2 regions of the Nocardioides marmoraquaticus genome follow, and region 1 is predicted to be linked to the other one. Evidence: riboswitches for the same ligand, from Rfam matches in the RefSeq annotation. Region 1 holds a riboswitch; the other holds the start of a gene.
The links. A riboswitch is a leader RNA that binds a small molecule or an ion and turns the genes downstream of it on or off. The one in region 1 is predicted to bind cobalamin.

Region 1 (15,257 bases):
GCGCCCGGACTGCTCGACCTGTGCCGAGGCCGGCTGCGCCCCGGTGGGCGGCTCGTGGTCCACGGCGTGACCCTGGAGACCGAGCGGGTGCTCGCCGACGCCCGTGCCGCCCACGGCGGCGAGCTGACCCGTCACGCCGTCGAGACCGCCGCGCCGCTCGGGTCCTTCACCGGCTGGACGCCCGCCCGCGCCGTCACTCAGTGGGCCTGGACCAAGCCGCAGGAGCAGCCGTGACCGTGCACTTCGTGGGCGCCGGACCCGGCGCCGCCGACCTGCTCACCCTCCGTGCGGTCCGGCTGCTCAACGCGGCTGACGTCGTGCTCTACCCCGGCACCTACCTCGATGCCGAGGTGCTCGGGCACTGCCGGGACCACGCCGAGCTGGTCGACACCCAGGCGATCGACCTCGACGCGATGGTCGGCGTGATGGCCGACGCCCACGCCGCGAGCCGCAGCGTCGTACGCCTGACCAGCGGCGACACCAGCCTCTACTCCGCCGTCGCCGAGCAGACCCGCCGCCTCGACGCCGCGGGCGTGCCGTGGGAGGTCGTGCCCGGGGTGCCGGCGTACGCCGCCGCGGCCGCGCGGGTGGGCCGCGAGCTCACCGTGCCGCTGCTCGCGCAGTCGGTGGTGCTGACCCGCGCCCAGGCCCGCTCGACCGAGATGCCGTCGACGGAGTCGCTCGAGGCCTTCGCCGCGACCCGCGCCACCCTGGCCGTGCACCTCGCGATCACGCGGATCCGCGACGTGGTCGCCGCGTGCGCGCCGTCGTACGGCGACGACTGCCCGGTGGCCGTGGTGTTCCGCGTCAGCCAGCCCGAGGAGCAGGTGCTGCTCGGCACGCTGGCCGACATCGCCGGCCAGGTCGAGGCCGCGGGCCTCAAGCAGGCCGCCGTGGTGCTGGTCGGCTGGGCGCTGGCCCGTGACGCGGGTCAGGCGGGGGAGTCCTGGCTCTACTCGGCGGGCCGCGACCGGTCCTGACCCACCGACCTCGCCGTCCAGACCCGACCGGCCGCGTCGACCGAGGTGCCGGCGGCACCCACGACGAGCAGGCACTTCATGTCGATCTCCTCCGGGTCGAGCGCGGCCAGGGTGGTGACCGTCAGCGACTCCTCCGCGCGGCCGACGTCGCGGCCGACGACCACCGGACGGTCGGCGGGCAGCACCTCGAGCAGCACCTTCTGCATCTGCGCCACTTGCTCGCGGCGTGAGCGCGAGGCGGGGTTGTAGACCGCGAGCACCAGGTCGGCCTCCGCGATCGCCCGCAGCCGTGCCTCGACCACCGACCACGGCTTGAGCCGGTCGCTGAGCGACACCACGGCGAAGTCGCCGCCGATCGGGGCGCCGGCCCGGGCCGCGACCGCCTGCACGGCGCTGACCGCGGGCAGCACGCGCACCGGCACGTCGGGGAACTCCTCGGCAGCCTCGAGCACGGCGGCGGCCATGCCGAAGACACCGGCGTCGCCCCCGGAGACCACCGCGACCCGCTCGCCGTCGCGTGCCAGCGACAGCGCCAGCCGGGCGCGGTCGAGCTCGACGGTGTTGCCGGAGGAGTGCCGCGTGAGCCCGGCGCGCTGCGGCACGCGGTCGACGTACGGCGCGTAGCCCACGACGTGGTCGACCTCGCCGAGCGCAGCGCTCACCTCGGGCGTCAGCCAGCGGTCGGGGCCCGGCCCGAGCCCGACGACCAGCAGCTCGGCGGCCCGCGTCACCGGCTCGGTCACGGGCAGCGCGGCCTCCGTCGGGGCCGCGGGGGCGTGTCGGGAGCCGCGGGTGTCGCCCGCGACCACGACGAGGGAGAAGTAGGGCACCTCGGCCGGGTCGACGTCGGCCACCGGCAGCCGGCGCTCCTCGTGCATCGAGGCCCGCTCGACGTAGACCGCGTCGTCGAGCCGGCCGGCGGCCTCGAGCGCGCGCCGTACGGCGGGGAAGGTGCGGCCGAGCTTCATCACGACCGCCGCGTCGGTGTCGGCCAGCCGGCGGGCGAGCTCGGGCTCGGGCAGGGTGCCGGGCAGCACCGTCAGCACGTCGGTCTGGCGCGCCAGGGGCAGCTGCGCGGCGGCGGTGGCGGCGGCGAACGCGGGGACGCCGGGCACCACCTGGGTCTCGAAGTCGTCGGCGAGGCGGTCGTGCATGTACATCGCCGAGCCGTAGAACAGCGGGTCGCCCTCGGCCAGCAGCACCACGTCACGACCGGCCTGGAGGTGGGCGCGCAACCGCGCGGCGGACTCGGCGTAGAAGTCGGCGATGGCGCCGGCGTACCCGCCGGGGTGGTCGGTGCTTCCCGTCGTGACGGGGTAGCGCAGCTCCTCCTCGACCTGCTCCGGGCGGATCAGGTCGGCGGCGATGCGGCGGGCGTGGGACCTCTTGGTGACGCCCGCGTGGTAGGCCACGACGTCGGCCTCGCCGATCAGCCGGGCTGCCTTCAGCGTGACCAGCTCGGGGTCGCCGGGACCGAGCCCGACGCACGAGAACCGGCCGGGACGCGGCCCGCTCACTCGGCCTCCTGCGCCAGCGCGTTGACCGCCGAGGACGCCATGGCCGAGCCGCCGCGGCGGCCGCGCACCGTCACGAAGGGCACGTCGATGCCGTGGGTGTCGGCGAAGGCGACCAGGGCGTCCTTGGACTCCGCGGCACCGATGAAGCCGACCGGGCAGCCGACGATGGCGGCCGGTCGGGGTGCGCCGTCCGCGAGCATCTCGAGCAGGTGGAACAGCGCGGTCGGGGCGTTGCCGATCGCGACCACCGCTCCCTCGAGGTACGGCGCCCACAGCGACACCGCGGCCGCCGTACGGGTGGTGCGCCAGGCGCGCGCCAGCTCCGGCACCCGGTCGTCGGTGAGGAAGCAGCGCACCTCGTTGTCGGCCGGCAGTCGTCCGGCGGTCACTCCCATGGCGACCATGCGCGCGTCGCACAGGATCGGGGCGCCCGCGGCGAGCGCGGCCCGGCCGGCGGACGCCAGCCGGGGGTGGACGACGAGGTCGGGCACGAGGTCGACCTGGCCGCTGCCGTGCACCATCCGCACCGCGACCTTCTCGGCGTCGGCCGGTACTCGGTGCAGCTCGGCCTCGGCACGGATCGTCGCGAAGGAGTCGACGTAGATCGCCGGGCCGTCCTTGACGTAGTCGAAGCGCGGCGTCGGCGGGTGCAGCTCGCCGACGGTGCCGTCGGGTCGGAGCGCGGTGGGACCGGTGTGGGTGCTGGTCATGACGGCTCCTCGGGGACTGCTGGGTCGTGGGGGTCGACCTCGCGCGCGACGAGCACACCGTGCCACGGGGTCACGACGAGCTCGTCACCGCGTGCGGCGAGCCGCGCCACGAGGTCGGGGGTGAGCACGCCGCCGGGGACGGCCACGTGGGCACCGCCGTGCGGCAACGCCGCGGTGCGCACGTGGGTGCGCGGGTCACGGGGGTGCTCCGCGGTCAGCGGCTCGGGAAGCTCGTCGACGTGCCACGGCGCCGCCGGGCCCTCCCCCCGTACGGCGACGAACCGCGCGGCCAGCGCCACCAGGGCGCTCGCGGCCGCGCCGAGCGGGACCACCTCGCCCCAGCCGTCGCGTCCGTGGCGCAGCTGGACGGTGTGGGCGTCGAGTGCGACGAGGCCGAGGTCGGGGCCCCGGCGCACCAGCCCGGTGAGGTCGACCAGGTCGCCACGGCCGTCGTCGAGGACGTGCAGGAAGCGTCCGGGGAGCGCGCCGAGCGTCGGCACCGCGCGCAGCAGGTCGTCGAGCTCGTCGGCCACCGGGCGCAGGTCGGCGCGACCGCCGCGCAGGCCCGTCAGCGGGGAGACCATCACGTTGCGGGCGACGTCGTGGGCGCGGCTCGGCAGCACCCCGGTCGCCTCGATCTCGGCGACGACCTCGTCGGGCAGCCGGTCACCGTCGAGCGGCAGGCCGCGCAGCTGCAGGTTGGCGCGGGTGGTGAGGTGGAGGTCGCCGTCGCCGTGGCGCGCCGCGACGGCGGCGAGGGCGCGCAGCTGGGCACCGGTGGTGCGACCGCCGACCAGCCGGACCCGCACGAGCGCCCCGTCGCCAGCGGGCCAGGGGCGCAGCACACCAGGGCAGAGGTCACCGCGGGTGCGGTCAGCAGGGGCCGGTCCGGCAGCCGGTCCGGCAGCCGGTCGGGACGGGGACGGGAGGGGCATCGAGTTCCTCGAGGCGGTGGAGCGCGGGCACGCGGTCGACGGTCGTGGCCGGGTCGCTCGCGGCGGCGCGAGAGTAACAGGCGGCGGGGTCGTGCAGCAGGGGTCAGGCGTCGGCGTGCGGGGCGTCCTCTCCCGGCCGCGCCAGCAGCGCGCCGGGGTGGGCCCACCGCGGACGGAAGTCCGGGTGGGCGGCGTAGGCCCGGGTCAGCAGGCCCAGCGTCACGTCGTCGGGCACGGCACCGACCTGCAGGTCGAGCAGCAGGTCGTGCAGCGCCCGCAGGCCGGCCTCGGCGCGCTGGTCGTCGGGTCCGCCGGGAGCGTGGCCTGCGTGCTCGCGCCGGAAGGTCGCAGCCACGACCTCCTCGGTCAGCCGCTCGGAGACGAAGGCCGCGAACTCCTCGTCGAGGGCGAGCTCCGCGTGCTCGATGGAGTCCTGGCCGTCGTCTCCCAGGCCGTGCAGGAGCCAGCCCGGCACGACCCGGTGGCGCTCGTCGCGGGCGACGAGGCCCCCGGCGACGAGCTGGTCGACCGTGCGGGCCACCGCGCCGCGGGCCAGGCCGGTGGCGGAGACGAGGTCGTCGAGGCGGAGCGGTCCGGCGGCGAACGCGACGGCCTGGAGCACGCCGATGCCCCGGTCGAGGTGGTCGCGCCCGACGGCACGCCGGACGGCGCCGACGTACTGGCCGTCGATGCTCACCGGACCCCCCTGGTGCGCCACCTCGTCGTGGTGCCGCGGGGCTCGTACCCACCCTTCGGTGCCTGGTGCACGTGTCCCGGACAGTGGTCGTGCTGGCGTCATCGGCTCTCTCCTCGCGAGCGATCCCGGGCCGGGGACCCGGGGGAGGAGCGACGACACGACCCCGGCGTACGACCGGAGCGCCCGTGCGACCCACCCTCGAGGTCCTCGACGTGACCGGGCACGGCGTGCCCGGCTGCTGGCAGGTCTTCGGACTCGCGGGCCCCCGGGTCGCCTGGACGTCCCGGACCTACTGGCCGTCGCTTCCCACGTCGTGGTGACGCAGTGCTCGTGACGGCGGTCGTTCCCACTCACCGCTGCGGGGCAGTGCCGGACTCGCACCGGCTTCCCTCTTGCCCCGGGCTCGCGCTCCTCGTGACGTGCTCACCCGGACCAGCGCCGCCACCGTACCCCGCCGAGGGGTCGTTCGCGGACGGCCGAGGGGTCACTCGCGGACGGCCGAGGGGTCACTCGCGGACGGCCGAGGGGTCACTCGCGGACGGCCGAGGGGTCACTCGCGGACGGCCGAGGGGTCACTCGCGGACACCCGAGGGGTCACTCGCGGACACCCGAGGGGTCACTCGCGGACACCCGAGGGGTCACTCGCGGACACCCGAGGAGTCACTCGCGGACACCCGAGGAGTCACTCGCGGACGGTCGAGGAGTCACTCGCGGACGGTCGAGGGGTCAATGGACGGCCGATCCACGGTCAGGGACTGACCTCTGGGCGGTCAGGGACTGACTCCTGGGTAGCCAGGGGCTGACTTCTGGGCGGTCAGGGACTGACTCCTGGGCGGTCAGGGACTGACTCCTGGGCGGTCAGGGACTGACTCCTGGGCGGTCAGGGACTGACTCCTGGGCGGTCTCTCGTGACGGAAGCGTGACCGTCGTCACCCTGTCCCCGGCCGCGCGCGACCGGGACATCGCGGCCTCAGCCGGCGTACGCCGGCAGCGCGGGCTCGGTGGGCACCTGCGGCGAGGTGGCGACGGCGCGCGTGACCTGCGCACCGACCCGGGCGACCTGGGCCGGCAGCGTCGCCCGGTCGACGCCCGGCATGACGTCGCGCAGGCAGACCGAGCGCGGGATGCGTGCCGCCCTGGCGGGCCCGTCGTTCACCAACGCGTCGCGGACGACGGCGTGGCCGACGGGGTCGGTGGTGCCCATGGAGAGGTGCTCGGCGACGTGCACGGGGCACACCTGCTGCACGGCGACCTCGCTGTAGGCGCCGTCGCCGTCGCGCAGCCCGGAGGCGGGTCGCGGCGGCAAGTTGGGCACCACGACCTCGTCGGTGACGGTGTAGACGACCGTGTAGTCGATGCCGGCGAAGCGGTCGGGGCCGGCGTTGAGCGCGGCCAGGAACCGCGCACCGGTGCGTTGCTGCCAGAAGGCGGGCGGGCACGACGTCTGGCACAGCAGCTGGCTGTCGAGGGTGCCGTAGCTGGACGGGTCGATCCCGACCAGCTCGTCGACCATGGCGCGGGTGTCGGGCCAGTACTTCAGCGACCAGCGCGGCACCATCCCGCCCTGGCTGAACCCGACGACGTCGATCGGCCGGCCGGCCCGGGCGTGCATCGCGCGGATGGCGAACGTGACGTGCTCGGCGGCTACGGCGATGTCGTCCATCGCGTCGCGCGGCAGGTCGACGGTGCACCAGGGCCGGCCCTCGGCGGCGAACGCGCGCTCGTAGTTCCAGTCCCAGTTGGTGGCCGCCGTCAGCGTGGTGCCGTGCACCAGCAGCGTCGGGGTGCGGGCCGCGAGGTCGCCGTGGCAGCTCAGCGAGGCCGCCAGCGCGTCGGCCGGCACGGAGTACGCCGGCCCGCTCGCCGTGGCGTCGCCCGTCGCGGCCCGGGCGGGCGCGAACGCCCCGAACGGGAGCAGCAGGAGCAGCAGGCCGAGCAGAGCACCGAAGGTCGCGCGGGGTCGCCTCATGCCGGGTGCAACGACCGTCACGCCCGGACGTGACGGTCGTCGCAGGGCACGCTCAGGCGCCCTCGACGATGCGCATGTCGCGCACGGCGCCGTCGCCGAGGGCCCTCAGCGCCTCCTGGTACGGCGCCCCGTCGTGCGCGGCCTGCGCGGCCCCGACCGAGTCGAAGGCGATCAGGACGCTGCGCTCGTGCACGCCCGCCTCGAAGACCTGGGTGGGCAGGCCCCGGGCGAGGAAGGTGCCACCCGCCTCGCGCAGCGCCGGGCCGGCGAGCTCGGCGTACGCCTTCACCTTCGCCTCGTCGGTGATCTCGCGGTACAGGCTGATCCAGTAGGCAGTCATGGGAGGCATCCTGCCGCGCGCCCGGGAGGCGGCCTGACAGGGTGGGCCCATGCGCATCGGCTACAAGGCCTCCGCCGAGCAGTTCGGCCCCCGCGAGCTCGTCGACCTCGGCGTCCTCGCCGAGCAGACCGGACTCGACAGCGTCTGGCTCTCCGACCACTTCCAGCCGTGGCGCCACGAGGGCGGGCACGCACCGTACGCCCTCGGGGTGATCGCCGCGCTCGGCGAGCGCACCGAGCGCGTCGTCCTCGGCACGTCGGTCCTGACGCCGTCGTTCCGCTACAACCCCGCGGTGCTCGCGCAGGAGCTGGCGACACTCGGCTGCCTGCACCCCGACCGCATCGTGCTCGGCGTCGGCTCCGGCGAGGCGCTCAACGAGGTCGCCGCCTCCGGCGCGGCGTGGCCGGAGTTCAAGGAGCGCTTCGCCCGGCTCCGCGAGGCCGTGCGGTTGATGCGCGCGCTGTGGGCGGGGGAGAAGGTCAGCTTCGAGGGCGACTTCTACCGCACCGACGAGGCGACGATCTACGACCGGCCCGAGGGCGGCGTCCCGGTCTACGTCGCCGCCGGCGGGCCGATGGTCGCGCGGTACGCCGGTCGGGTCGGCGACGGCTTCATCTGCACCAGCGGCAAGGGGATGGACCTCTACACCGACAAGCTGCTGCCGTCGGTGGTGGAGGGCGCCGGCAAGGCCGAGCGCGACCCGGCCGGGATCGAGCGCACCATCGAGATCAAGGTCTCCTACGACCGCGACCACGAGCAGGCCCTGGAGAACTGCCGCTTCTGGGCACCGCTGTCGCTGACCGCGGAGCAGAAGCACGGCATCGACAGCCCCACCGAGATGGCCGAGGCCGCCGACGCGCTGCCGATCGAGCAGGTGGCGCAGCGCTGGATCGTGGCCAGCGACCCGGCCGAGGTGGTCGAGGCCGTCAGGCCGTACGTCGACGCGGGCTTCGACCACCTCGTGCTGCACGCCCCCGGCCACGACCAGCGCCGCTTCCTGACGCAGCTCGGCGAGGACGTCCTGCCGGCGCTGCGCGACCTCGGCTGAGCATCCCGGGAGGGACGGCTGGGTACGTGGCGGGCTGCCGACCCCTCACATCGGAGACCTGGTGCCCGACCTTCCCCGCACGACCGTCCTCGGCCTGGGCACCATGGGCGCCGCCATGGCCCGCAACATCGCCGCGGCCGGCATCCCGCTCACGGTCTGGAACCGCAGCGCCGACAAGGCCGAGGCGCTCGCCGACGTCGCCACCGTCGCCGGGTCGGTCGCCGAGGCCGTCACCGGGGCCGACGTGGTCCTCACCATGCTCTTCGACGCCCAGAGCGTGCTCGAGACCATCGAGCAGGGCGAGGGGCACTTCGCCGAGGGCGCGGTGTGGCTGCAGCAGAGCACGATCGGCGCCGAGGGCTCCGACTGGGCCACCGACTGCGCGGCCCACCTCGGCCTGACCCTGGTCGACGCCCCCGTGCTGGGCACCAAGCAGCCCGCCGAGCAGGGCGAGCTGGTGGTGCTGGCCGCCGGGTCCGGGGCCGTTCGCGAGCGGGTGCGCCCCGTCCTCGACGCCGTCGCGAAGCGCACGCTGTGGGTGGCCGACACGCCCGGTGCGGGTAGCCGCCTCAAGCTCGTGTGCAACGCCTGGCTCGCCACCGTCGTCGAGGGCACGGCCGACTCGCTGCTGCTCGCCCGCGAGCTCGGCCTGTCGCCGGCGCACTTCCTGGAGGCGGTCTCCGGCAGCGCCATCGACGCGCCCTACGTCCAGCTCAAGGGCCAGGGGATGCTCGACGGGGCGTTCGACCCGGCGTTCGCCCTGGCGGGCGCCCTCAAGGACGTCGACCTGGTGCTGGCGGCGGCCCACGAGGTCGGAGCCGACCTGGCCGCGCTGCCCGGGGTGCGCGAGCACCTCGCGCGCGCCGTGGAGGACGGCCACGGCGACCTCGACATGTCCGCGACCTGGAAGTCGCACTGACCGCCCTGCACCCACTCGCGGGGCGAGGCGTGACGCGCACGGCGGGCCACTGGTCCAGCCCGGCGACACGACGTCGACGCCCGCGCGGCCACGACGCGTGACCGCGGGCCCCCGGTCGGCCCAGAATCAGTGGTCCTTTCTGACTATCTCGCGCGTGTCTGCCGTCCGGGCAAAACAGACAAGGCGTCTCATGGTCTGACAGGACCCACGAGGGGAGACCACGATGATCACGACCGAGGCAGCGCTGTACGGCGCGGCTCGCGCCGGCGCCGCGCTGCTCGACCACGCCGCCCACGCCACCGAGCCGCTCGCGACCTGCGGCTGCGGCCAGGAGCTCGCCGGCGTCCGCCGCCAGCACTGCCCGCGCTGCGGCTGCTGCCTGAACTGATCCGACGCCCGCCGCCGGTAGGCTCCACGCGTCGGACGAGGAGGCGAGCGGTGAACGGGCACGAGCGCGGGCAGCGCGCGGAGCAGGCGCGGGCCGAGCGGTCCGGCCCGGTCGTGTCGACCCGCGGTGCCGTCTGGACCGTCCCCAACCTGATCTCCATGGCGCGCCTCGCCGGCGTCCCGCTGTTCCTCTGGCTGGTGATCGTCCCCGAGGCCGACGTCTGGGCCCTCGTGGTGCTGATGGTCTCCGGCTTCTCCGACTGGCTCGACGGCTACCTCGCCCGGCGGCTCGACCAGATGTCCGAGCTCGGCCGGATCCTCGACCCCGTCGCCGACCGGCTCTACATCCTGGCGGCCGTCGTCGGCCTGCTGTGGCGCGACATCATCCCATGGTGGGTGGCGGTGATCCTGCCGGCGCGCGACGCCTTCTTGTGGTTGCTGGTGCCGTTCTTGCGCACGCGCGGCTACTCCTCCCTCCCGGTGCACTACCTCGGCAAGGCCGCCACCGCCGCGCTGCTCTACGCCTTCCCGCTGCTCTTCCTGGGTGACGGCGAGGGCCCGGTGGCCACCCTCGCGCTCGTCTTCGGCTGGGCGTTCGCGCTGTGGGGGATGGGCCTGTACTGGTGGGCGGGCCTGCTCTACGCGTGGCAGGTGCGCGTGCTGCTGGCCACCACGCCGCGCCGCCCCGCCCGCACCGCGCCCCGCGAGGAGGGGGCCCGCGGTGGCTGAGCCGGGCAGCCCCCCGGCCCCTGCGACGGCCCCCGGCGCGGCCCCTGCGCCGGGCCCGGGCCCGGCGCGCCTGGAGCCGCGGCTGCCGCCGCAGGCGACCATGGGCCTGCTCGAGTACCTCACCGCCCACGCCCTCGACGAGGACTACGCGTACGCCGCCGAGCGGCGCCGCGCCCAGCACGACCCGCAGCCGTCCGCCGATCGCAGCGGTCGCCACGTCGGCCCGGGCCGCTCCCGCCGGCGCCTCGGGTGGCGCGGCGCGGTCGCCCTGGCTGCGTTCACCCTGCTCGTCGTGGTGGCCGCCGCCCGCACCTCGCAGGGAGCCGCCGCCGACGCAGCGCAGCGACAGCAGCTCGCCGAGCAGGTGGTCGACCAGCGTGACCGGCTGGCCGCCGAGCGGGCGCGGCAGCGTGCGCTCGACGCCGAGGCCTCGCGGCTGCAGCGGGCGCAGCTCGCCGGCGACGAGTCCGCGACCGGGCTGCGCGAGCGGGTGGAGCGCCTCGGCGGGCTCGCCGGCACGCTTCCCGTGCGGGGTCCGGGGACGGAGGTGCTGGTCGACGACGCGCCCGGCAGCGACTCCGACCGCACCCGCGTGCTCGACACCGACCTGCAGCGGCTGGTGAACGGCCTGTGGGCCGCCGGCGCCGAGGCGATCTCCGTCAACGGCGAGCGGCTGACCAACCTGTCGACGATCCGCATCGCCGGGAGCGCCATCACGGTCAACAACCGCGGGCTGCGGGCGCCGTACCGGCTGCTGGTGCTCGGCGACCCCGACACGCTGCCCGCGCGCTTCGCCGAGACGGCGAGCGGTCAGGCATGGTTGGACCTGCAGCGCCAGGTCGGGCTGCGGCTCGGGTTCACCCCGTCCGAGTCGCTGCGGCTGCCCGCCGCCAGCCCGACGCTGCGCTTCGCCACCCCCGTCCGCGACCGGGGTGCCGCCCAGGCCGACGAGGAAGGACCCACCCGATGATCGCCGTGCTCGGGCTCGTGGTCGGGGTGCTGCTCGGCCTGTGGCTGACCCCCGACGTGCCCATCGGCCTGCAGCCCTACCTCCCGATCGCGGTGGTCGCCGCCCTCGACGCGGTGCTCGGGGCGCTGCGCGCGTTCTTCGACGGCATCTTCGACGACAAGGTCTTCGTGATCTCGTTCGTGAGCAACGTGCTCATCGCGGCGCTGATCGTGTTCCTGGGCGACCAGCTCGGCACCGGCGCCCAGCTGCAGACCGGCGTCATCGTCGTCCTCGGCATCCGCATCTTCTCCAACGTCGCCGCCATCCGTCGCCACCTCTTCCATGCCTGACCGCGAGCCCCGCAAGGGCGAGCCCGAGGCCATCCCCGAGCCGACCCCTGGCGCCCCGGTCGAGGGTCGTGACCGGTTGCGACGGGCGCTGCTGCGCGGGTCGCGCGGCCAGCTCGTGGTGGCCGTGCTGGTCGGCCTGCTCGGGTTCGCGGCGGTGACGCAGGTCCGGCTCGCCGGCGCCGACGACGACTACTCCGGGCTCCGCGAGTCCGAGCTGGTGCAGGCGCTCAACGGCCTGCAAGCCGCGTCGGCCCGCGCCGAGCGAGAGATCGCCAAGCTCGAGGAGACCCGGCAGCGCCTCACCAGCGACACCGAGGCCCGCGACGCGGCGGTCGAGCAGGCCCGCGGTGAGCTCGACGCGCTCGGCGTCCTCGCCGGCACCCTCGCCGCCACCGGGCCGGGGATCCAGGTCACCGTCGACGACCCCCGGGGCGAGCTCAACATCAACGACCTCCTCGACGCCGTCGAGGAGCTCCGCAACGCGGGCGTCGAGGCTATGGAGATCAACGACCGGGTCCGGGTGATCGCCCAGACGTCGTTCGAGCCCGACCCCGCGGGCATCCGGGTCGACGGCGTGGCGCTCGAGCCGCCGTACGTCATCGACGCCATCGGCGACCCCGACACCCTCGAGGGCGGCCTGGGGTTCGAGGGCGGCTTCGTCGACGACGTCGAGCTCTCCGGAGCCCGGGTGACGGTCGAGCGCCTCGACGAGGTCTCCGTCGAGGTCACCCGCAGCCCGGCCGAGCCGGAGTACGCCCGACCGGCGCCCGGCGACTGACCACCGGCGACTGACCACCGGCGACTGACGAGCAGCGACCGACGACCGGCACCTGCCACCCGGCGGCGGGCGTCCGGCGTCCCGGGCAGCGCTAGGGTCCATCCGACCGGACCACGCAGCCGGACCACGCAGCCGCCGAGAGCAGGGAGCCCCCGTGTCCTTCCCGACCGACCTGAAGTACACCGCCGAGCACGAGTGGGTGCGCGAGCCCGGCGAGACGGAGGGGGCCGTGCGCGTCGGCATCACCTCCTTCGCCCAGGACGCGCTGGGCGACATCGTGTTCGTGCAGCTGCCCGAGGTGGGCGAGAGCGTCAGCGCGGGCGCCGTCGTCGGCGAGCTCGAGTCGACGAAGTCCGTGAGCGAGGTCTACGCCCCCGTCGGCGGCGAGGTCGTCGCCCGCAACGAGGCGCTCGACGCGACCCCCGAGCTGGTCAACACCGACCCCTACGGCGAGGGCTGGCTATTCGAGGTGGTCCCGGACGACAGCGGCAGCTCCGACCTGCTCGACGCCGAGACCTACCAGGCCGGTCTGGACGCCTGAGACGACCGACCCGTCGGACGCGGGAGCGCGGTCCGCGCTGGTAGCGTGGAGCCAACCCTCAGCCTCGACCACGGCTTGAGGGTTGCCCCACCTCGGTGGGACCCCAGCCCGACCCGTCACCAGTCGCACCACCAGCCGTCGGAGGAGACCCCCGAGATGCCTTTCTGCTCGCAGTGCGGCAGCCAGAACGCCGACAACGCGCGGTTCTGCTCCCAGTGCGGCACGCCGCTGGCGGCGGAGCCGACGCCGTCGGGCGGCCAGCCGGGCGGACAGCCGGGCGGACAGCCGGGCGACCAGCCGGGCGACCAGCCGAGCGACTCGACCGCGACCATCACCTTCGGCGGTGCCTCGGCGGCCAAGAACGAGCCGACCGAGCGCGCCGCGCTCGCCCCGGCCGACGCGGCGGCCGTCGACGCGCTGCCCGCCGGCAGCGCCCTGCTCGTGGTGCAGCGCGGTCCGGGGGCCGGCAGCCGCTACCTCCTCGACACCGACCTGTCGACGGTGGGCCGCCACCCCGAGAGCGACATCTTCCTCGACGACATCACCGTCTCGCGCCGCCACGTCGAGTTCCGGCGCGACGGTGACTCCTTCCGGGTCCACGACATCGGCAGCCTCAACGGCACCTACCTCAACGGCGACCGGGTCGACGAGGTCCGCCTCGCCAACGGCGACGAGGTCCGCATCGGCAAGTTCCGCCTCATCTTCTTCGCCAGCGACGCGAAGGTCGGCTGAGCGTGCGGCAGACCGCTCGGATCACGATCGGGCAGGCGGTCGCAGACCTGAAGTCGGAGTTCCCGGACGCCGACATCAAGGAGTCGAAGATCCGCCACCTCGAGCAGGAGGGGCTCGTCCAGCCGGAGCGGACGCCGTCGGGCTACCGCAAGTACTCCGTCGACGACATGGAGCGGCTGCGCTACATCATCCGGGCCCAGCGCGAGGCCTACCTGCCGCTGAAGGTCATCAAGGAGCACCTCGAGGCCCACGACCGTGGCCTCGAGCTGCCCGCGATGGGCGGCGGTCTGGCCGCGCAGCCGACCGTGCCAATCGGGCTGTTGTCCAACCCTGCCCCAGGGGTGGAGTCGCTGCTGGCTGGCAACGGAGACGTCCGGGTCTCGCGGCTCGAGCTGCTCAAGACCGCCGAGATCGACGAGTCGCTGCTCGAGCAGATGGAGACCTTCGGGCTGGTGCGCACCCGCTCGGGGTCGCAGCACTACGACGCCGACGCGCTCGTGATCGCGAAGGTCGTCGGCGAGCTGGCGGCGTACGGCCTCGAGCCGCGGCACCTGCGGGCGTTCAAGACCGCCGCCGACCGCGAGATCGGCCTGGTGGAGCAGGTCGTCACCCCCATGCGGCGCAGCCGCGAGGAGGGCGCCGAGGGCCGCGCGGCCCAGGCGATGGACGAGCTCGCGGTGCTCTCCGTGCGCCTGCACGCCGCACTGGTCAAGGCCGGCCTGCGCTCGCTGCGCTGACCTGACCGGCCCCGTGGTGGGTTCGCGACGGCCCTGCGGCGGACCGGCGACGGCTCGCCGGGTCGCCCCTGAGCCGGCTCGCGGCGCGAGGGCTACGCTGGGCGGGTGCGCGAGGTCGAGGTCGTCGGGGTCCGGGTCGAGATGCCGTCCAACACGCCCCTCGTGCTGCTGCGCGAGGCCGTGGGGGAGCGCTACCTGCCGATCTGGATCGGGGCCGTCGAGGCCACCGCGATCGCCTTCGCCCAGCAGGGCGTGGTGCCGCCGCGCCCGCTCACGCACGACCTGCTCCGCGACGTGCTCGAGGCCACTGGCAACGCCGTCGAGGAGATCCGGATCACCGAGATGAAGGACAACGTCTTCTACGCCACGCTCGTGCTGGCGTCCGGCGTCGAGGTCAGCGCCCGGCCGTCCGACTCGATCGCCCTGGCGCTGCGCACCGGCTCCCGCATCGTCTGCGACGAGCAGCTGCTCGAGGACGCCGGCATCCTCGTCCCCGACGAGCAGGAGGACGAGGTGGAGAAGTTCCGCGAGTTCCTCGACCACGTGACCCCCGACGACTTCGAGGAGGGCACCCAGTAGCGGTGCCCCTATCCTCAACCCTCAGGTCGAGGTTGAAGGTTCGGCCGACACGCCGCGCGTGTCTTTGACGGCCCCGGGGGCCAGGTCTACGGTCATGAGTGTCGTCGCTGTAACTCCACGACTGCCACACGCCCGCGTGTGACCCAGCGGTCCCTCCCCGGAGCCACTCCCAGCGACCCTGACGAAGCGGAGGAAGCTGTGGGCACCAAGGATCGTGACGCGACGGCGTCGCACGACGAGCAGGCGGCCCTCACCGCCGCGCTCGAGGCCGACGAGCAGGGCCTCCTCTTCGACGACGACGTCTCCCCGCTGCCCGCCGACCAGGGCTACCGCGGCCCCACCGCCTGCGCCGCCGCCGGC
Region 2 (15,257 bases), on a different contig from region 1:
GGTCACCCAGCTGGCTCCGTGCTCCATCGAGTGGACGGCGTTCTCGCTCTGCACCGGTTCGGTGTAGGTGCCGCAGTTGAGCCAGATCCCGTTGTGCTTGCCGCCCGCCGGGGGGTCTTGTGCGTACCGCACCGGTCCGGCGACGTGGTCGGTCACGACCTCGAAGTCCTCGACGCCTGTCGCCAACGCCTCTTTCTCGACGCTCACGGACCGCAGCCCATAGGCCGTCGCCCCGACGATGAGCGCCAATGCCACGGCCACCGCGGCCCACAAGACGGTGGTACGAGTGCGTTCGCGCCGCCGTTGCTGTGCCCGCACCTGTTCTGCGCGGCGGGCCCGGTCGCTGGCGCCACCGGCTTGACCGTGTCGAGACATCATCTGGTTCTCCTCAGGTGATCATTACTGGTCGAGCCGTGCCGGCCGTCAGGCCCTGGTATGGGTGTGCCGGGTCGTCGGCACGCCACCCCGCCCCGCGGCACGAGGGTGTCGGTGTTCGCTGCGGCAATGGGTCCGGCCGGTTGAGTGCCGCGGCCGCGCCGCGTGGTCAGCCTCGGTTGTCATGTCTCGACAGCGAGGTCAGGTAGGCGTTGTAGGCAGTCCGATCGGCGTCTCCGTCGCGGTCGGCTCGCCGGTCGAGTCGTCGCTGCTCACGGTGGTCCGCCTTGACCCACTGCACGATCAGTGCCGCGCCCACGATCAGCAGGGGGTAGTCGCCGAGCGCCCAGCCGATGGAGGCCCCGGTGTACTGGTCCCGGGCGAGGGTCGCTCCCCAGGTGCGCCCGAGGGCGTCGAACCAGCTCTCGGCGAGGACGGTGGTGCTGGCCATGAGGGACACGGAGTAGAACGCGTGTGCGCCGAACGTCACCATCAGCAGGAGCATCCGGTAGTGGAAGGCGGGTCGGGTTACCCCGGGGTCGATCCCGATCAACCCGGACGCAAAGAGGTAGCCCGTGATGAGGAAGTGCAGCACCATCACCACGTGGGCGGTGTGTGAGCGCAGCGACAACTCGAACAGGCCGGTGCTGTAGAACACCACGAGGCTCCCGACGAACATCGGGGCCGCGACCAAGGGGTGCGCGAGCAATCGCGCGATCCGGTGGTGGACCAGCGCGAGCAACCACTCCCGAGGGCCGCGCGTACCGTCGCGACGTCGGGGCACCGAGCGTAGGAACAACGTCACGGGGGCCGCGAGGACGAGCAAGGCGGGAACAGCGGTCGCGATGGTCATGTGCTGCACCATGTGCATGCTGAACAGGACCCGGCCGTAGACGCCGGGTGCGCCACTCGTCGCCCACACCAGCACCGCCCAGCCGGCGACCCAAGCGATCGTGCGCCCCGGGGACCAACGATCTCCTCGCTTCTGCAGCCGACGCACCTGACGTAGGTACGTCCACGTCGCCACGATCGCGACCGGTACGAAGAACGAGTCGACGCGCCAAGCAGAGAACCACCTCAGCGGTGTCAGCTCGGGTGGCAAGTCGTAGCCGAGCAGCGCCTGCGAGGCGCTGAGCACTTGTGACGCGTCCGGAGGATCAGTGCGTGCGAGCGCTACTCCTAGTGCCATGGCGAGGCACAGCAGTGCCACCTCGCCCGCGACGAGCCACGTGAATGCAGTCGTGTCGCCGGCCTCGAGGCGAGCGAGGGACCGTCGGCGGTGCCACCATCCCGCCGAGCCCAGGAGCAGCAGGAGCACCGCCTTCGCGACGAGCAGCGAGCCGTAGGCGCTGACGAGGTCTGCGGGACTCGACACACTCAGCAGGGCCGCGGCGGTCCCGGACAACGCGACCGCGATGTAGCAGGCGCCCGCGATGGGGGAGAAGTGCCGGGCAGAAGCCGCCAAGGTCGACGGTGAGCGCCGAGCGACGCACACCAGGCCGATGATCCCGCCGACCCAGACACTCATCCCCACGAGGTGGGCGAACAGCGAGTTGACGCCCCAGTCGTGGTTGAGGTCGCCGGCGGAATGGCCCACCGTGGCCAGAGGCCACAGTGCTAGCACTGCAAGTGCGACGAGCACCGCCAGACCCGTTGTACGGCGAAGCCAGATGGCACCGATCGCCACGCACGAGGCGATCGCAGCGCTGAGGAGCAGGGCACGGCCGAGCTCGAAGTCGACCGCGAACCACGCGACTTGCTGCAGTGCACCCGGTGTCGTCAACGACCAGCCGACTGCGTCGGACCAGGAGAACGCGATGAGGGCGAGGCATGTGAGGCTCCACAGCATGGCTGCCGCTGAGGCCCCAACGGTGAGCCGAGCGCGCGTGCCGGAGATGACCTCGTGCGGCTTCGACCCGAGGTTGGGGACGCAGCAGGCGGCGAGGACCAGGAACCCGAGCGTCGTCGCCGCCGCGGTGTCGCGGATCACCTGTGACACTCGCAGACCCCACGCGGTTGCGAGTCCCGCGTCCGGGAGGCCTTCGACGACGTCCGGGCGCAGGCTGCCCACCAGCCAAGCGCCGAGGATGGCGGCGACGGGAGCGAATGCGACCGCTGTCACCACCAAGACCCCGACGACGGGACGAAGAGAACCGGATCCTGGGCAGTGGTGGTCTGAGTCGGCTGACCGGGAGTCCCCACCGTTCGGTGGCCGCGGTCCGGTAGCGGTCTTGTCGGTTGGCCCGACACATGCTGGTGACCCCAAGGCATCTGGCCGTCGCGGAACGTCGGGGGAGTCGGTTCCTCGGGGGAGGCGTCTGGTCGTCACTCCGGACGTGTCCGGCCTCGCGAGATCAACGTGATGGCACCCGCCACCACGACGATCGTGATGACGCCGATGACGAGGGTCGACAGCCACGCAGGGCCTCGCTCGGAGTCCGCGACCCTGCCGGCGGGTGTCTGTTCCGGCGTATCGGTGGACTCCAGCGGCGTCGGTTCCTGAGCCCGATCCGCGGGGGGAGTCTGCCCGGCCGTAGCCGTCGGATCAGTCCCGTCAGACGCCGTCTGCGGAGCCGGGGCCACAGCGAACCGGCTGGTTCCGGTAATCGGGTGCCCGTCCTGCGACACGACCCTGAAGTCGACACGCCAGACCTTCGAGCTCTCGGCGGGTTGCAGCGCCTCGCTCGGAACCCGAGCCACGAGTCGCCCGCCCTCGACGTCGGTGACGAGCCGCGTCGGACTGCCTTCCGCTACGCGCAGGTTCACCACCACGAGCTCGGGCTGCAGAACCTCGGAGAACTCGAGGTCGATCTCGGCCGGGGCCGTAGCCAGACGGGCGCCGTCAATGGGATCGCTCCCCAAGAACGACGTGTGCGCCTGTGCCGAGCCGGCGCCGAAGGCCATCAGCGCGGTGATGATCGCTGCGCAAGCCACGACAGCCGCTGAGCGACGGTACTGTGGCCGTCGTCGACAGCTGCCGTCACCGACGGCGAGAAGCGCGGTGGTGCCGTGCATCGGTTTGTCCTCCCGGGAGCTCGATGCGCGACCGCTTCGGGGTGCGGCGGCGCAGCTGACGATATCTACTATGACCGATAGGAGTTACGGTCACGGCGCGCGGGCTGGACGAAGGAGGCGAGAGTGCGCGAACTCGGGACGCTGGAAGCGGCCGTCATGCAACGCCTGTGGGCGTGGGGTAGTGGTGTGTCCGTACGTGACGTCGTCACCGATCTGGAGCGGGATCGCGACATTGCCTACACCACCGTCATGACGGTGCTCGACAACCTGCACCGCAAAGGTCTGGTTCGTCGCGTCAAGGTGGGGCGAGCGTTCCAGTACGAAGCCGTCGAGAGCAGGGAGGCGCACGTCGCCGGCCTGCTGGAGGATGTCCTAGGCGACGCGGGGGACCGGTCGGGAACGCTCATGCGCTTCGTCGGGCGGCTCGATCCGTCCGAGCAGGCCGAGTTGCGCCGCATGCTCGACGGAGCGCCCGAACCGTGAGCAGTGCTGTCGGGAACCTGCCTGGGCTCTGGACCGCCGCCGCGCTGGTCGGACTGGCCTGGATGCTCGCAGTGTTCGCCGGTCCGCTGGCGAGGGCGCAGTGGCCGACTCGATCACCAGGCCTCGGGGTCCTCGCCTGGCAGAGCCTGAGCCTCGCGTGGGCAACCAGCGTCATCCTTGCCGGCGTCTCGTTGCTCGTGCCGCACGCCACCGCTGCGACCAGCCTGGGCGAGCTCGTACGCCTGTGCACCGACGAAGTGGTTTCGCGACTCGACGAGCCGTTCGTCCAAGTGCCGGCGCTGGCCGGTGCCGCGCTCGTCCTGGGGCTGGTTCTGCGCTTCGGGTGGCTGACCGTGCTGAGCCAGGCCCGGGCCCGGGGACGCAGGCGCCGCCAGCGCTCGACCCTGGATGCCGTCGGGTCCCCCGGCAGCGGCGGCCTGATGATCATCGAACACGAGACCCCGGCGGTTTACTGCGTGCCGGGTCGCGGCTCTCGCATCGTCGCCACCAGCGCCGCCACGGGTCTGTTGAGCCCAGAAGAACTCGACAGCGTGCTGGCTCACGAACGAGCGCACCTGCGGCTGCGGCACCATGTCGCAGTGTCGTTCGCGCAGATGCTTGCCACCACCTTCCCCTGGATGGCCAGTCTCCGGCTCGGTGCGGCCCAGGTGTCGCGCCTCGTCGAGATGCAAGCCGACGACGCAGCAGGACGCGGCGCCCGACCCCACCTGGCGCGGGCCTTGTTGTGCCTCGCTCTCGGGCCCGCCGGGGTCTTGAACGCGGGTGGTGACACCGCAGACCGCGCCCGGCGGCTGCTGCGGCCCGCCGCTCCGCTCCCGGTCTCCGCGCGTGCCGCGATCGCCTCGCTTTCGTGCGCGGTCGTCCTCGCGCCCATTTTCGTCGCTCTGCTGCCGGGCGGCGAGGGCCTCGCTCACGCCTGCTGCACGCTGCCGATCCCCTCGACGCCGGGCTGATCAGCCGAGCGCAACTACTATTTGAAGTAGTAGTACGCTCGGGTTCGTGGCCGAGCGACGATCCATCCCCGCGCTGGCCGTCTGGGGTTGGCGCTGGCTCACCACGATGCGCACCGCGGTCATCCTCCTCGCGCTCCTGGCGCTGGCCGCGATCCCGGGCTCGCTTTTCCCGCAACGCAACGTCGCGAGCGACCCCGGCGCAGTCCCGGGCTTCTACCGTGAGAACCCGACCATCGCCCCATGGCTCGATCGCCTGGGGCTCTTCGACGTCTACGCCTCGGCATGGTTCGCCGGCATCTACATCCTCTTGCTCGTTTCGATGACCGGGTGCGTCCTGCCGCGCTGCCGCACGCTGTGGCGTGAGTCGAGGGCCGAACCGCCACCGGCACCACGCACTCTCGTCGGTCCCAGAGGCGGACGTGACCTACTGGTCGAAGCCGACCAACAAACAGCCCTCGACGCCGCCCGAAGCATCCTGAGCCAGCGCCACCGACGCGTCAGGCTCCTCGGCGGCGAAGTTCGAGCCGAACGGGGGCAGATCCGAGAGATCGGCAACCTGCTGTTCCATCTCTCGCTTCTCGTGTTGCTCCTGGGCATCGCGCTTGGGAAGCTGCAAGGCTTCGAGGGACGCGTTGCCATCATCGAGGGTCAGAGCTTCGCCAACACCGTCTCCCAGTACGACGAATTCTCCCCCTCGGCCCTCACTGACATCGATGGGCTCGAACAGCTCAGCCTCACCCTCGACGAGTTCGATGCCTCCTTCTCGGGCGAGGCCGCCTCGCGTGGAGAACCCCGCAGCTTCGACGCCACCCTCGACTGGTCGACTCCCGACGGCCAGGAGGGCCGCAAGGTGGTCCGCCCGAACGCGCCGCTGGACATCAACGAGACCAAGTTCTTCTTGACCGGCCACGGCTACGCACCAGAGATCACCGTCACCGACGGCCGCGGCGATGTCGTCTTCTCCGGCCCCACCATCTTCTACCCCATCGACTCCAGCTATGCCTCGGACGGAGTCGTGAAGGTGCCCGATGCTCGACCAGAGCAGCTGGCCCTGCAAGGGCTGTTCCTCCCCACGGCCGCCCAGGAAGACGGCCAGCCCCCCGTGTCGGTCTTCCCCGCACCGGTGAACCCCCGGCTGCTGCTTACCGCCTGGTCGGGCGACCTCGGGCTGGACACCGGAGAGACCCAGAACATCTTCACCCTCGACACCAGCAACCTCACCGAGATCGGCGGCGGCAAAGACCGGACGATGCTCGCCCCCGGCCAGACCATGCAGCTCGGTGACGGGCTCGGCTCCATCCGGTTCGACGGGGTGCGTCGCTTCGCGAACTTCCAGATCGCCTACGACCCCGGCAAGGAGATCGCACTCGTCGCCGGCATCATGCTCCTCCTCGGTCTCACCATCTCGCTCACCGTCCGCCGATGGCGCGTATGGGTCCGCCTCACACCACACCCCGAGGTGTCTTCCGGTCTGGTTTCGCTAGAGATCGGAGGCCTCGCTCTGAGCAGACGACGTTCAGACGAGCACGCGATGCAGGACGAGGTCCAGCGCATCGCCTCCGCGCTGGAGTCGTCGCTCGATGTGCATCAGCCGCAGCCGTCCACCCATGGAGCAGTGACATGACTTCCAGCGCCTACGCCGTTCTCAGCGACCGGCTGGTCCTCACCGCCATCGCCGTGTTCGCCGCAGCCATGCTCGTGCTGGCGATCCACAGAGCGCGAGCGAGCAGCCTTCGTCTGCTCGTCGCGAGCGCTACCCGGTCGACGCCACGGGCAGGTCACGAGGAGGACGTCCTGGCCCGCAGTCACGGAACGCGAGCCGCCTCGGAGGACCGCACGGGGACCGGGAACGCGCTCCCTCGCAGCGCCGCTCCCACGACCCCACGCGACGACCTCTCGACCACTGACCGAACCACGCCCACGGCCACGGGCAAGCTCGATGGTGCCGGTCACGGACTGCTCGGCCTGGGTGTCGTACTCCTGCTGCTCGCCATCACGACCCGCGGCATCGCGGCCGGTCGGGTCCCGTGGAGCAACATGTATGAGTTCGCCGTCGTCGGAACCCTCACGACCGTCGCCGCGTATCTCCTCCTGGCCAGCCGGCCGAACACGCGGCCCGTACGACTCGTCGGCGTCTGGGTCGCGACCGCTGCAGCCCTCTTCCTCGGCCTAGCCATCACCGTGCTTTACACCCCAGCAGCCGGACTGATCCCGGTGCTTGACTCGGCCTGGCTCGTCATCCACGTCGCGGCAGCCATCATCGCCGGCGGCCTCTTCACCGTCGGAGCCCTCGTCTCGGTGCTGTACCTCATCAGCGTGCGCCGAGCCGCACGGACACCCGGTCGAGCCAGGGGCTGGCCGAGCGAGACCTTCGACCAGATCGCCCAAACGGCGTACACGATCGCGTTCCCCATCTGGACCTTCGCCGTGATCGCTGGTGCGATCTGGGCCGAGAACTCCTGGGGCCGCTACTGGGGCTGGGACCCCAAGGAGACCTGGGCTTTCATCACCTGGGTCCTCTATGCCGCCTACCTCCACGCCCAAGCGACCGGCGGCTGGCGAGGCAAGAAGGCGACCTGGCTCGCACTAGCCGGCTACGTCGCCTTCCTGTTCAACTTCGTCGGCGTCAACATGTGGGTGGGTGGCTTGCACTCCTACTCCGGCTTGTAGGGGCTTGATCAAGGTCGTGGCTGGTTCGCTCAGCACTGCGGTTCTGTCCGCGACGGCGCCGGGACTCGCTGGCGCCGCGTCGCAGGCAGCCAGCGGCGACTGGACTCGTCGTCGCCCGCGAGTAGGGGCTGCCGGGCGAACCGACGCGGGCCTCCCCGCGGGGTGCGGACTCGCTGCGAACGGTCCTCTTCGAAGTGTCGCAGCAGCAGCAGCCGGACAACGTTCAGCAAGCTCCCGCCGTGTAACCTCGGCGCTGAGCCAGAACACGCCGAGAGGTGTGCGGGAATCCGGGGAGAGTCCGGAGCTGACGCGCAGTGGTGAGGGTGACTGGCGAGACGTTGGACCACTGGGACTCCGGTCCTGGGAAGGTGTCTCGCCGGGTCGATCCCGAGTCCGAAGACCGGCTGGCTCGTTCCTCAGCCGCCGGCCCGCGCGCATCGGGTCCCCGACAGACGAGAGCGCCCGTTGGCCCAACCCGGCCTGGCGTCCACGCGCCTCCCCTCACCCGAGCGTCCCCTGCGAGCCCGCCGGGGCCAGCCCTGGACGCTCGGAGTCCTGCTGCTGCTGGCCATCGGCGTCTCCGTCGTCGTCTACCTCGGCCTCGGCTCCGAGCCGCTGCGCCCGGGCGGCGTGGTCGAGGTGCTGCGTGCCCGGCTGCTGTCGGGGGAGCCGGGCCCCGACCCGGTCTACGACGCCATCGTCTGGGACCTGCGTGCTCCGCGGGTGCTGCTGTCGCTCGTGGTGGGCGCCGGCCTCGCCGTGGCGGGCGCGGCCATGCAGACCCTGGTCCGCAACCCGTTGGCCGACCCCTACCTGCTGGGCGTCTCGGCCGGCGCCGGGGTCGGGGCGACCGCGGTCATCGCGCTCGGCGTGCTGGGCTCGCTGGGGGTCTGGGCGCTCTCGGCCGGTGCGCTCATCGGGGCGCTCGCGGCGACCACGCTCGTCTTCGGTGTCTCGCTCGCCCAAGGAGGGCTGACCCCGCTGCGGCTCGTGCTCACCGGGGTGGTGATGTCGTCGGCGTTCTCGTCGGTCTCGAGCTTCCTGGTCTTCGCCAGCAACGAGCCGCGGGCCACCGAGTCGGTGCTGTTCTGGCTGCTCGGCTCGCTCGCCGGTGCCTCGTGGGTCCAGCTGCTGCCACCGCTCGTCGCGGTCGCCGTCTCGATGGCGGTGCTGCTCGGCATGCACGGCTGGCTCGACGCGCTCTCGACCGGCGACGACACCGCGGCCGCCGTCGGGGTGCCGGTGCGCGGGCTGCGCGTCGGGCTCTTCGTGCTGACCTCGGCGCTCGTCGGGATCCTGGTCGCGGTCTCCGGGGGCATCGGCTTCGTCGGCCTGGTGGTGCCCCACCTCGCCCGCATCGCCGTGGGCGGAGGCCATCGCGCGGCGCTGCCCGTCGCGGCCCTTGCCGGCGCGCTCTTCCTGCTGTGGGTCGACGTCGTCGCCCGACGAAGGTGGCAGGCACCGAGGTCTAAAGCAGCGCCGAGTGTCGCTTGACCGCGTGGGCGAGCTCGAAGAGGTTTTGGTCAGCAATCCCGTGCCAGACGCCCTGCCACAGCTCGTAGGCGGTGAGGGAGTCGATGGTGGAGTCGCGCACGAACTGAGGGGCGTCACCATGGATCACCTCGCCGAGAAACCAGGCGTCGGGGTGTTGCGCGCGCACGAGCGGCAACACCTGCGCCCAGAAGGCCGGCGGAACGGCGTACGCCGCGTCGAGGCGCCATCCGTCGACACCTCGGGCCAGCCAGTGGTCCATCACGTCAGCGACCCACTCGACGACCGCTGAGGAGCCGTGGTTGAGGGCGACCAGGGAGTCGTGGCCCTCGAAGACGTTCGCTCGCACGCGGTCGCCGGGGCTCCAGCCGTCCCAGTCGACTCGGAACAGCGACGCGGTCGCGGCCGCCGGGCCCTCAGCTTCGACAAGCTGGAAGGCAGGATGAGACCGACCGACATGGTTGAAGACCCCGTCGAGGAGGACCCGCAGACCTCGTTCGTGCGCGGCCGCGACCAGGCGGTCGAAGTCGGCGTCGTCGCCGAGGCGGGGGTCGACGCGGCGGTGGTCGATCGTGTCGTACCCGTGCGTGGCCGAGGCGAAGACCGGCCCGAGCAGCAAGCCGTTGAGACCTAGGTCGAGCACGTGGTCGAGCCAGGCTTCGATCCGGCCCAGCCGGTGTACCACCGGCTCGTCGGGGCCGCCGAGCGGCGAGTCGCCGGCGGCGGGTCGGATCGGGGCGCCGACTGCTCCGAGCGGATAGACGTGCCATCACATCACGTGGTCGGTCCACGACGGCATCAGTAATCTCCTTGGGGGAGCGGAAGGACAGTTGACGCAGCCAGAGAACCACGTCGTTCCGGAGGGGAACACTGCAGCGAAGCAGTGGCTGGGCCTTCGCTACTCAGATCTGCTGACGTCCACCACGACGCTCAGCGCCGGTCATGGATCGCCACGCTGAGCGCCGCCACACCGCGAACCAGTGCTCGTCAGGTCACGCGGGTCCGGCACACGCGCCAGGTGTCACCGGGCATCATCCACGGGAATGCGCCTCGCCTTTACCGGAGGCTAGAACAGCGCCGGCGGTCGCAGCCCAGGAGGCGAGAAGCGCGAAGCGTTCTTCAGAGTCGGTGCTCGGCTCGGGGGTGTAGACGGTGACCACGAGCGAGCGGTCGCGTCGGGTCGAGACGTCCATGGTGTGGTAGTTGAGCTCCATCGGTCCCACGGCGGGGTGGTGGAACGTCTTCGCGCCGGCGTGGTGGAGACGGACGTCGTGGCTTACCCAGCGGGTGCGGAACTCCTCGCTGATCGTGGAGAGCTCGCCGACGAGGGTCCGGAGGCGGCGGTCGTCGGGGACGCGGCCGGCCTCCGTGCGGAGGATCGCCGCAGTGACGTCGGCGGCTCCGGCCCAGTCGGGGTAGTAGGCGTCGGCGCTGGGGTCGAGGAACTGGTAGCGGGCGATGTTGGGGTTCGCGTTGTCAGGCTGTCCGTCGTAGATGGGCGAGTAGAGCGCGCGGCCGAGCGGGTTGACGGCCATGAGGTCGAGCCGGCCGTTGCACACGATGGCGGCCGAGCCGTGCATGGAGTCGATCATCCAGCGCACGGGCTCGGGCACCGTGGTCTGCCGCTTGGCTGCGGTGCGCTTCGGGCGCGCGGCGCGGGCGAGGTCGAAGAGGTAGGCGTGCTCGGCGTCGGAGAGTCGAAGTGCGGTGGCGACGGCGTCGAGAACGTCCTCGGAGACGCCGGTGATGTGGCCCTTCTCGAGCCTGGTGTACCACTCGGTGCTGACGCCGGCCAGGACGGCGACCTCTTCGCGGCGCAGGCCCGGCACCCGGCGACGGTTGCCGGCGGGCAGGCCGACGTCGGCCGGGGTGAGACGGGCGCGACGCGTCGCGAGGAAGTCGCGGATGTCGGCGCGGCTGTCGGCGTTGGGGTCCTGCGTCATGCCCTCAGCGTAGGCGCGCGAACGCGCTGAGCCAGGTGGCGTTTGTACCCCCATAAACGCGACCTGTTGCGCACACGTGAGGCGCGTTTGCATGGGTGTCGTGCCGGTCGGTCTTGACCGGCGAATGCCACCGACCACGCCGCCCACGAGGCGGGAGCAGGAGCCCACCCATGCGCGCCACCATCCTCCACGGCCCCGGAGACGTCCGCGTCGAGGACCGTGACCGACCCACCATCCTCAAGCCGACCGACGCGATCGTCCGGCTCTCGGCCGCGTGCGTCTGCGGCTCCGACCTGTGGCCCTACCGCGGGGTCGATGCCACCACGGACTCCGTGCCGATGGGCCACGAGTACGTGGGCATTGTCGAGGAGGTCGGCTCGGAGGTCCGCGAGGTCGAGGTCGGACAGTTCGTCGTCGGCTCCTTCTTCGCCTCCGACAACGTCTGCGACATCTGCCGGTCTGGATATCAGTCGTCCTGCGTGCACCGCGAGCTCGTCGGCGGGGCCCAGGCCGAGCTCATGCGGGTCCCGCTCGCTGATGGCACCCTCGTCGCCACCCCCGAGATGCCTGACGCCGACCTGGTCCCGAGCCTGCTCGCGGCGTCCGACGTGCTCGGTACCGGCTGGTTCGGCGCAGTCGCAGCCCAGGCCGGACCCGGCAAGACCGTGGCCGTTGTCGGCGACGGCGCGGTCGGCCTCCTCGGGGTGCTCGCCGCCAAGCAGCTCGGTGCCGAGCGCATCATCGCGATGTCACGCCACGAGTCGCGCCAGCGGCTCGCGCGCGAATTCGGCGCCACCGACATCGTGGCTGAACGCGGCACCGAAGGCGTGGCCCGCGTCAAGGAGCTGACCAACGGTCTCGGAGCCCACTCGGTCATCGAGGCCGTCGGCACGCAGGAGTCGATGCTGCAGGCCATCGAGTCGACCCGTCCCGGGGGCCACGTCGGCTACGTCGGCGTCTCCCACGACGTCACGCTGCCGGGGGAGCAGCTGTTCTTCTCGCACGTCCACCTCCATGGTGGGCCCGCTCCCGTGCGCGACTACCTCCCCCACCTGATCGACCTGATCCTGAGCCGGCAGCTCGAGCCGGGGAAGGTCTTCGACCTCGAGCTCGGGCTCGAGGACGCCGCGGAGGGCTACCGCGCGATGGACGAGCGCCGCGCCATCAAGACCCTGTTGCGGCCCTGACGCACCGATCCCACCACCCGCCCCGCCCACCGTCGGGCGGGTGGACACCCGCCCGCCCCCTTTTGGAGCACCTATGACCACCACCGTTGACGCACCCACCGGAGCGCCGGTCGACGAACGGCCCCATGGAGTCGTCACCGCGAGCTCCCCGATGGCGCTCGTGCTGTGCGCCCTGACCATCTTCGGGCCCATCTCGATGGACCTGTACCTCCCGGTTCTCCCCGCGCTCACCGCTGACCTCGGGGCCACGACGTCGGCGGCCCAGCTGACGGTGACCGCCTGCCTGATCGGTCTCGCGCTCGGCCAGCTCGTGGCCGGTCCGCTGTCGGACCGGTTCGGTCGACGCCGCCCACTCCTGATCGGGGTGGCCGCCTTCGTCGTGGCGTCGCTGCTGTGCGCCGTCGCCCCGACGGTGACGGCTCTCGTCGTGGCGCGCTTCGTGCAGGGCCTTGCCGGCGCGGTCGGGATCGTGATCGCGCAGGCCGCCGGTCGTGACCTCTACACCGGCAGCCGGCTGTTGCGCTACTACGGCCGGTTGACCGTCCTCGGTGGTCTCGCTGCCGTCGTCGGGCCCGTCGTCGGTGGGCAGCTGGCGAGGGTCACCGATTGGCGCGGCACGTTCGTCTTCCTCGCATTGCTGGGCCTGGTGCTTCTCGTGGCCAGCGCTGCGCTGCTCCGCGAGACCCTTCCCGAGTCCCGGCGCCGCGGCGGTGGGGTCGTCGAGAGCGTCTCCTCCATGGGCCACCTGCTGCGTGACCGCAAGCTCGTCGCAGCCGTCCTCGTGACGGGCCTGAGCAACGCCGCCCTGTTCGCCTACTTGAGCGGCGCGACCTTCGTGCTCCAGGACATCTACGGCCTGACACCGCAGGGCTATTCCTACGCGTTCGCACTCAACTCCGCGGGCTTCATGGTCTTCGGCTTCCTCGGATCACGAGTGGCTGACCTCTGGTCCGTGCGCGGGACGCTCGTGGTCGGCCTCGCCCTGGTGCTCATCGGCTCCGTCGGCGTCCTCGCCACCGCCCTCGGCGACCTACCGCTCGCCGCCATGGTGGTCTCGCTCTTCCTCCTCGTCAGTGGCGTTGCGACGAGCACCCCACCCGCCACGACGCTGGCCCTGGAGGACCACCCGGAACAGGCGGGCGCAGCCGCAGCCCTCCTCGGCTCGGCCCGCTTCGCCTTCGGCGGCGTCACCGCGCCCGTCGTCGGGATCGCGGGAGCCGCCACTGCGGTCCCGCTCGGCGTCGTCGTCACCGTCGCCGCGGTTCTCGCTGGCGCCGCCTGCCTGCTGCTCCCGCGCACGAGCACCCGCGCGGCCACACGCGAGGTCATCGGGGCCGCCGCGTGAGCAGGTATCTGGTCCTCGCCGCCCTTGGCCCGCTGGTCGCGGCGTGCGCGACCTCTGGTTCGTCGTACGACGCGGCACCCTCCACTGCTCGCAACGGCCCTGACCGCATCCGACCCACGACGTCGTCCGGGCAGCCGGACGCGGCCGCTGCGGCCGCCGTCCGCACCCGAGTGCGGTTTACGACCGTGGACGGAACGGTCACCGTCGCGCTCGACGAGAACCCGACCGCGCGCGACCTGATCGACCGGCTGCCGCTGACGGTCGACTTCGAGGACTTTCACACCTCGGAGAAGATCAGCTACCTCGACGCGCCGCTGACCACCGAGGGCTCTGGCGGCAGCGCCCCTGGCCCCGGTGACCTCATCTACTACGTCCCGTGGGGCAACCTCGCCGTCTTCTACGACGGCAGCGTGCCTCACTCCGACGACACCATCCCGCTCGGTCGTGTCGTCGACGGCGCCGAGAACGTCGCCAGCCTCGACCGCGGCCCCGTGACCATCGAGCGAGTCGCTCAGAAGGGGAATCGATGAAGATCACCGCCCTCGGCACTGCCGACGTCGACATCGCCGTCCTCCGGGCCTGACTCAGCGACCGCCCAGACCACCATTCGACGTCCCGACCCATCCAGAACGGATCCCCGCCATGCAGTACACCCACCTCGGCCGCAGCGGCTTGAAGGTCTCCCGCATCGCCCTCGGCACCATGAACTTCGGCGACGCCACCGACGAGCAGGCCAGCCACGCGATCCTCGACCTCGCCGTCGACAGCGGCATCAATCTCATCGACACCGCCGACGTCTACGGCGGGCCGCAGTCGCCCGACATGGAGCAGGGTTACGGCACCTCCGAGGAGATCATCGGGCGGTGGCTGGCCACGTCGGGTCGGCGTGACGACGTGGTCCTCGCGACCAAGGCCTACCAGCCGATGGGGCTGGGCCCCAACGACCGCCACCTGTCGGCGTACCACCTGCGCCGCGCCTGCGAGGCGAGCCTACGCCGGCTGCAGACCGACCACATCGACCTTTACCAGATGCACCACGTCGACCGCGGAACGCCGTGGGAGGAGGTCTGGCAGGCGATGGAGCAGCTGCAGCGGGAGGGCAAGATCACCTACGTCGGCAGCAGCAACTTCGCCGGTTGGGACGTGGCCACCGCGCAGTCGGTCGCGACCCACCGCGGTGCGCTGGGCCTGGTCTCCGAGCAGAGCCTCTACAACCTCACCAACCGCGCGATCGAGCAGGAGCTCGTACCTGCCCTGGAGTACCACGGCCTTGGCCTGCTGCCCTGGAGCCCGCTGGCCATGGGCGTCCTCGCCGGCAAGCGACCAAACGAAGAGACGGTGCGGCGTGCTGCGATGAGCGAGCAGTTCGACACTCTCGCCGACCAGCTCTCCGCCTACAGCGGCCTGTGCGCCGACCTCGGTCACAGCGAGGCCGCAGTCGCCCAGGCGTGGCTGCTGCACCAGCCGGTCGTCTCCTCTGTGATCGCCGGCTCCCGCACCGCCCAGCACCTCCAGGACGCGATCGACACCCTCGACGTCGACCTCAACCAGTCGACGCTCGACGAGCTCGACCGCATCTGGCCCGGACCTGGGCGCGCCCCCGAGTCCTACGCCTGGTGAGCACCATCAACTACTGCTTCCTGAGGGGAAGACATCAACATGCAGATCACCCGCAGCAGCGCCGAAACCGTGAAGGGGCCAGCAGGCTGGTTCACCGGTGACGTCTACATCGACGCCGTCGCCGCCGCACCCTCGCCGTCGCGGGTCTCAGCCA

Region 2: another riboswitch for cobalamin. It lies ahead of ACYU8I_RS09135 (FecCD family ABC transporter permease); the one in region 1 lies ahead of ACYU8I_RS16545 (helix-turn-helix domain-containing protein).

Annotation. Positions count from the first base shown of each region.
Region 1 covers NZ_BAAHAA010000027.1:27,465-42,721, forward strand. The annotation lists gene cbiE (precorrin-6y C5,15-methyltransferase (decarboxylating) subunit CbiE) at 1-234, shown strand, start outside; gene ACYU8I_RS16525 (cobalt-precorrin-4/precorrin-4 C(11)-methyltransferase) at 231-980, shown strand; gene ACYU8I_RS16530 (precorrin-2 C(20)-methyltransferase) at 953-2,497, opposite strand; gene ACYU8I_RS16535 (precorrin-8X methylmutase) at 2,494-3,207, opposite strand; gene ACYU8I_RS16540 (nitrite reductase) at 3,204-4,142, opposite strand; gene ACYU8I_RS16545 (helix-turn-helix domain-containing protein) at 4,246-4,839, opposite strand; cobalamin riboswitch at 5,077-5,276, opposite strand; gene ACYU8I_RS16550 (esterase/lipase family protein) at 5,810-6,808, opposite strand; gene ACYU8I_RS16555 (DUF1330 domain-containing protein) at 6,861-7,148, opposite strand; gene fgd (glucose-6-phosphate dehydrogenase (coenzyme-F420)) at 7,198-8,196, shown strand; gene ACYU8I_RS16565 (NAD(P)-dependent oxidoreductase) at 8,258-9,115, shown strand; gene ACYU8I_RS16570 (hypothetical protein) at 9,339-9,503, shown strand; gene ACYU8I_RS16575 (CDP-alcohol phosphatidyltransferase family protein) at 9,617-10,231, shown strand; gene ACYU8I_RS16580 (DUF881 domain-containing protein) at 10,224-11,201, shown strand; gene ACYU8I_RS16585 (small basic family protein) at 11,198-11,530, shown strand; gene ACYU8I_RS16590 (DUF881 domain-containing protein) at 11,523-12,308, shown strand; gene gcvH (glycine cleavage system protein GcvH) at 12,463-12,849, shown strand; gene ACYU8I_RS16600 (FHA domain-containing protein) at 13,006-13,581, shown strand; gene ftsR (transcriptional regulator FtsR) at 13,584-14,318, shown strand; gene ACYU8I_RS16610 (bifunctional nuclease family protein) at 14,424-14,897, shown strand; gene ACYU8I_RS16615 (MerR family transcriptional regulator) at 15,096-15,257, shown strand, end outside.
Region 2 covers NZ_BAAHAA010000009.1:74,786-90,042, reverse strand. The annotation lists gene ACYU8I_RS09170 (DUF3105 domain-containing protein) at 1-378, opposite strand, end outside; gene ACYU8I_RS09165 (cytochrome c oxidase assembly protein) at 545-2,365, opposite strand; gene ACYU8I_RS09160 (copper resistance CopC family protein) at 2,701-3,390, opposite strand; gene ACYU8I_RS09155 (BlaI/MecI/CopY family transcriptional regulator) at 3,514-3,873, shown strand; gene ACYU8I_RS09150 (M56 family metallopeptidase) at 3,870-4,847, shown strand; gene resB (cytochrome c biogenesis protein ResB) at 4,894-6,471, shown strand; gene ccsB (c-type cytochrome biogenesis protein CcsB) at 6,540-7,517, shown strand; cobalamin riboswitch at 7,760-7,940, shown strand; partial or broken gene ACYU8I_RS09135 (FecCD family ABC transporter permease) at 8,034-8,963, shown strand; gene ACYU8I_RS09130 (alpha-amylase family glycosyl hydrolase) at 8,986-9,693, opposite strand; gene ACYU8I_RS09125 (helix-turn-helix transcriptional regulator) at 10,040-10,951, opposite strand; gene ACYU8I_RS09120 (zinc-dependent alcohol dehydrogenase family protein) at 11,122-12,138, shown strand; gene ACYU8I_RS09115 (multidrug effflux MFS transporter) at 12,212-13,483, shown strand; gene ACYU8I_RS09110 (cyclophilin-like fold protein) at 13,669-14,013, shown strand; gene ACYU8I_RS09105 (aldo/keto reductase) at 14,126-15,103, shown strand; gene ACYU8I_RS09100 ((R)-mandelonitrile lyase) at 15,143-15,257, shown strand, end outside.